Regions from separate parts of the Lysinibacillus sp. FSL M8-0355 genome, predicted to be linked through region 2. Evidence: riboswitches for the same ligand, from Rfam matches in the RefSeq annotation. Region 2 holds a riboswitch; the other holds the start of a gene.

Region 1 (3,203 bases), 1.9 Mb from region 2:
CTCCAGCAATGGCCAAAGAAGCTCCCACTAGTCCCGCTAACAACACGCGTGGCAGACGGATTTTCCAAAAGATATTAGCAGCTGTTACATCAACTGCTTGATTCCATAAAACTTCTAACGGAATATGAACTGAGCCTATCGCTACGCCACACCAGATACTAATGACAAGAAGCGTACATGTTAGTACATAGGCTAGTGCTATTTTTTTCACTTAAATACCTCTGGATAAATAGCTTTTGCTAATTCTTCAAGACCTTCTCCTAAACGGGGACCTTGACGACTTGTTGTGCTTTCATCTACTTGAACGATTGCCTTATTTTTCACGGCATTAACAGTATCGAAACCAGCACGTTGTGGTATTTTTGTTAAAATATCTGGTACATAATGATATGTCACAACGATGACATCTGGGTTTTTCGCAATAATTTGTTCTGAACTAATTTCATACCAATCCTTCGCATCTGCCGCTACGTTTTCTGCATGAATCATGTCCAGCATAGCATTCATAAATGTGCCATTACCCGCCGTATAAATAGTAGGTTCATCTGATGCTTCGACTAGCACTTTTTTGGGTTCGACATCCTTTACTTTTGTCAGGACATCTTCCACTTTTTCCTTCATATTAGCAATGATTTTTTCAGCCTCTGGTAATTTCCCTGTTGCACGACCAAGTAGCTCAATCGTTGTGTAAGTTTCATTAAAGTCTTGTGCATTTTTTACGACAAATACTTTCAAACCTGCTGACTCAAGCTGTTCAATCGCCGCTTCTGAAAGGGACATGCTAGATTCATGCGAAAACACGATATCTGGCTTTAAGGCAATAATTTTTTCAATATTGTACTCCATGCCCCCAATTTTATCCTTTTCAGCGACTTCTGGTGGATAATCATCATTGTCTGTCACCCCAACTATTTCATCATTTAAACCAAGTTCAAATAATATCTCTGTGTTACTTGGAATAAGAGAAACAATTTTTTCAGGCGGTGCTTCAAGTGTAACATCCTTGCCAATGGCATCTGTTATGGTCATTGGGAATGTTGCTTCATCCACCTGTGGAGTCTCTTGCTGTGTTTGCTGCTCCGTAGCTACTGGCTTGTCATTTTTGGCTTCTTGCCCGCATGCTGCTAACAAACCTACTGCTAAAAATGCTGATAATCCTATTTTCCAAAATTTCTTCATGTGAATCCTCCTTTGTTGATCCGTGCGTCAATTGGTTAGAAATATTTTCTCCATCAAAATAAGACCCCTCATCTTCGAATGATGAGGGGTCAAAATCGCACCAAAAAACTGATACAAAATCCACCACCCTATCCTCGTAGGCTGTCATGTCTATACTATAAAGGCAGGTCTCCTGGCTCGTGCTTATTGCGTTTTTCAAGCCTTCCCGAAATCTTCAGTGGCATTATTTGAAAAAACTCACACTTACAGTGGCGGGACCGCATCGGAATTACACCGACTTCCCTTTTCACTTTACTTAAGTAAAGAACCTTTATAATATTCAGTTGATTTCATTATACATGAAAATAAAAGAAGTCGCCTCCATTCCAGACGACTCCTTGGCAATTATACAATTTCAGAAAAATATTGTACGGTTTTCATTTGTGCACCTATTTGTCTCAATGACCACGTTTGCTCTAAATAGATATCCGCTAGCTTTTCGTACTTTCCGCCAAATTTTTGTGCCCATTCCACCGCTACAACACTTTCATAAAGATGGGCCATCTTTTTCGCTATATCTTTTGCTTCGAAAGTTTTAGTTGCTTCATCTAAAGCGCTAAAAATTTGTAATGTAGCCGCAAGATTTACCAACTGCTCTTCCACAATTTGCACTAGTGGACTATCCGCTAGCTTCTCTAGCCTTGTCTCCATTTCACGGACAAACAGTTCATGTGCATGGAATTTATCCACTAAACGAATAAGTTCTAAAGCCAAAATATTTGCCGTTCCCTCCCATACCGTCAATACTTGTGCATCCCTTAGTAAGCGTGGTGTCACAAAGTCTTCAATATAGCCATTACCACCATGTAATTCAATCGCTTCACTAGCATAATGAACGGCTTGCTCTGCCGTTTCCTTTTTCATAATGGCAATATATAAACGATTCATAATGAGATCTTGTTGTGTTCCCTGCCCACTTGTCACTTTATCGTATAATTGAATAAGATCAAATACTGTCGCTACTTCCACATGCAGCTTAGCAGCAAACTTCCCTAACGTATCCTGGATCATTGGGTATTGTGTTAAGGGCTTGCCAAATGCATATCGATTGGTCACATAATGCTTTGCCTCTAAAAAGCCTCGACGCATAATACCAATCGATGCGACTGCATTACAAATTCTCGAAAGATTTAGTGCTTCTAGCATGTAATAAATCCCTTTATTTTGTTCCCCTACAATATAAGCAAGGGCACCATCAAACTCTACCTCGCCCGATGGGACTGCTCGAACGCCTAATTTATCTTTCAATCGACGAATACGAAGATGATTAGCCGTACCATCTTCATTATTCCATGGAACTGCAAATAACGTTAACCCTTTAGAGCCTGCTTGTGCGCCTTCTAAACGTGCCAACACCATTGCTACGCCACACATACCTGCATTGGATGCGAAGTATTTTTCTCCATAGAGACGGTACTCATTGCCTACTTTTCTGGCCTCCACAACATTTGCCCCAACGTCTGACCCTCCTTGACGTTCTGTTAAAAATGTTGCTCCTTCGTATAGCTCCGTCTCTCCTGTTGCACAAACATGTGGCAAGAAACGCTGCTTTACATCCTCATCAGCATAATGATCTAATAGATAAGCCGTAGCCATCGTCAAAGTCACGGGACAATAAAAACCGGGCTCTGCATGAGATAGTAAATAACCTTGTGCAAAGCTATAGACATAATTCCCTTTGTGACCTAACTGTGGAATTTCTTTGTGCACGTAGCCAACAATTCCCGTATTATATGTCTCTTCAATTGTTTTTTTGTAACCGTCATTCACCCAAACCTCTGATACCTCTTCTCCATAAGCATTATACCGTTCAAGGCGGGGCTCTCCCTGCCGATCAGTATGTTTTGCCCTTACGTCAATATCACCTGCACATAACTCACCGAAATCTGTCAGTTCTCTGTGTGCATAAGACAAAAACTCTTTATCTAACATCATTTCTAACACTTTTTGAAGCGTTTCTTCCTCTGTAAAAAAGTTTGTTGCAC
Region 2 (3,203 bases):
ACTAAATGTAGACGAGATACAGAGGGTATCTTACAGCATAATTTTTCTGAAAGTATGAAGGCAATTGAGGCTCTAAAAAACCATCCAATCCGTCAAAACAAGTTGATCCATCAAGCAGTTCAAACTGTGACAACGCAAGATTTTGAACGACATAGTGAATTTGCTCAGCGTCAAAAGATGCAGCAGCAAGCGTTAGCGTTACCGCTATTCCCAACAACAACAATCGGAAGCTTCCCACAATCTGATGAGGTGAAAAGGAATCGTAATGCTTGGCGTAAAAAACAATTATCGAATGAAGCCTACGAGGCATTTATAGAGCAGGAAACAAAACGCTGGATTACGATACAAGAGGAACTAGATATCGATGTACTCGTTCACGGTGAATTTGAGCGTACAGACATGGTCGAATACTTTGGTGAAAAGCTAACTGGCTTTGCCTTTACAAAAAAAGCATGGGTCGTTTCCTATGGCTCACGCTGTGTCAAGCCACCGATCATTTATGGAGATGTTGCGTGGTCTTCAGCGATAACTGTAAAAGAGTCAGCCTATGCTCAAAGCTTAACAAAGCGCTTTGTAAAAGGTATGCTGACAGGACCAGTGACGATATTAAATTGGTCCTTTGTACGAGACGATCTGTCACGTAAAGATGTCGCTTATCAAATTGCATTAGCACTTCGCAAAGAGGTTGAGGCACTCGAAAACGCAGGTATTTCAATTATTCAAGTGGATGAGCCAGCTCTAAGAGAAGGTTTACCGCTACGAAAAGAAGAATGGGGAGCTTACTTAGAATGGGCTGTTAATTCCTTTAAGCTGGCTACAGCTAGTGTCAAAGATGAAACACAAATCCATACACATATGTGCTACTGCGAATTTAACGATTTCATCGAACCGATTAGTGCACTTGATGCAGACGTGATTTCCATTGAAACATCAAGAAGTCACGGGGAGCTCATTACATCACTGCAAGGGCAACCTTATCAAAAGGGCATTGGCTTAGGCGTTTATGATATTCATAGTCCTCGTGTGCCAAGCAATGAAGAAATGCTAACTATTATGAGAGATAGTTTACAGGTGTTAGATCCCCATCAATTTTGGGTGAACCCAGATTGTGGTTTAAAAACAAGAAAAGAAACTGAAACTGTTGCAGCTTTGGCTAATATGGTTGCTGCAACGAAAACATTACGCCAGGAAGTACAACAATCTATCTCGAGATAACGACATCATTTTATAAATCTACTACAACCACTACATCTTCTCTCCGAAATACAACAAAGACCAGGAAAAAATGGACCTGGTCTTTTGTTGTTTCATTCTTTTAAGATTTTTATTATATTCAGAAAATAAAATTGACGTGAACAATCGAGCATGTTATGTTTATAACGAATTTCATAGCGATCATTACAAGTTTGAGTGAAAAAGACTTTCATTCAATTAAAAGGAAAATGGGTGTAAATCCCATGCTGTCCCGCAGCTGTAAATGAGGAGTTTTGTTTCAAATACCACTAAGTGATTACTTGGGAAGGTGAAGCAAAATCATGATTCATGAGCCAGAATGCCTGCTTGTAAGGAGATTCATTGATGATCTACGAAAGATAGGGAGATGGATGGAGGCTTACTCATTGTAAGTTTTTCTGTCCTTATTCTTTTTTAGAATAAGGTTTTTTTTAGTTTGATTCAGCAAATGTTTTTGTAGTAGCACATACAGAAGACTTCTTTTTCTATAGAAGAAGATAAATAGTCAATGGCTGTTTAAATGCCCTCTGAACGTCAAAAAGCACCACGTCCTGTGGCAATGTCGGTGTGCCTAAAGCCTCTAGCGGATATCACAAACTTTGAAAAGGTGTCAGCACAATGCAAATCAACTTCTACTCGTTAGCTCGAAAAATTTGAACGCATTGTTGATACCTTCTTTCCATCTATCTATAACTAGATTCATTTGTACCACGAATAGAGATAGGAGACAGAAAATGAGATTGACTAAGTATGTACTTCCCTTCATCCTTGTGTTAACTTTCAGCTTACTTGCTGGTTGTACAAGCACAGATCAAGAAAAGGGAGAGACAGGAACACAGCAAACAAATGAAAAAATGATAACAATTGGGTGGCCATTAGATGTCGGCCCATTGAACCCCCATACATATTTACCCAATCAAATGACCGCACAAGCGATGGTCTATGAATCCTTGGTGGAGTATAACGACGATGGAACTGTTAGCCCAAAGCTAGCAGAAAGCTGGGACATATCAGAAGATAAAACGACTTATACTTTTCATTTAAGAAAAGATGTTAAGTATTCAGACGGAACTGCGTTTAATGCAGATAATGTGATTCGTAATTTCAATGCAGTATTAGCGGATCGGGAAATGCATTCTTGGATGGGTATGGTCAACCATATGAAAGAGGTTGTGAAAGTGGATGATTTTACAATTCGCTTGCAATTAGATGAACCTTATTATCCTGTCTTAAACGAGCTTGCCTTTGTAAGACCATTCCGTTTTTTAGGGGATAATGGATTCCCAGCCGGAGATGCGACACAAGATTCGATCAAGGCACCTATTGGAACAGGTCCATGGGTATTAACCGAGTACAAAAAAGATGAATATGCTTTATTTAGTCGCAACGAAAACTATTGGGGAGAAAAGCCTCTCGTAAAACAAATTAAAGTTAAAATTATCCCAGATTCAGAATCGATTTCATTAGCATTTGAAAACGAGGAATTAGATTTAATTTATGGTCGTGGCATCATTAGTTTAGATAACTATACGTATTTAAAAGATAGCAGTAAATACAAAACCGCTACCTCTGAGCCTTTGTCTACGAAAGCGTTACTCTTCAATACTCAGTCGGGTCCGTTAGCCGAATTAAAGGTTCGTCAGGCCATTCAATATGCTATCAATAAGGAACAAATGGTTGACAGTATTACACATGGTACAGAACAAGTGGCTAACACATTATTTTGGGATGCCATTCCTTATGCCAATATAGAGTTAGCGCCAATCTTATATAATCCTGAAAAAGCGCAGCAACTACTAGATGAGGCAGGGTGGACGTTACAGAAGGGCGAAAAAATTCGTTCGAAAAACGGGCAACCATTATCATTAGATTTAATCTACATCGCAACAGATGCAATCCAAAAGCCAATGGCGGAATTAATGCAAGGTGAACTAGCAAAAATAGGGGTACAGTTGAATTTAGAAGGTGCA

Evidence for each region. Region 2 has a riboswitch for cobalamin ahead of nikA (nickel ABC transporter substrate-binding protein). Riboswitches for the same ligand answer to the same signal wherever they lie in the genome.
Region 1: linked by a shared signal. The riboswitch ahead of MKY46_RS02590 (ABC transporter substrate-binding protein) and the one ahead of nikA (nickel ABC transporter substrate-binding protein) in region 2 are both predicted to bind cobalamin.

Annotation. Positions count from the first base shown of each region.
Region 1 is NZ_JBBPAI010000001.1:536,728-539,930, reverse strand. Features, by position in the region: gene MKY46_RS02595 (FecCD family ABC transporter permease) at 1-211, opposite strand, end outside; gene MKY46_RS02590 (ABC transporter substrate-binding protein) at 208-1,179, opposite strand; cobalamin riboswitch at 1,325-1,506, opposite strand; gene MKY46_RS02585 (acyl-CoA dehydrogenase family protein) at 1,564-3,203, opposite strand, start outside.
Region 2 is NZ_JBBPAI010000001.1:2,424,312-2,427,514, forward strand. Features, by position in the region: gene metE (5-methyltetrahydropteroyltriglutamate--homocysteine S-methyltransferase) at 1-1,215, shown strand, start outside; cobalamin riboswitch at 1,386-1,578, shown strand; gene nikA (nickel ABC transporter substrate-binding protein) at 1,968-3,203, shown strand, end outside.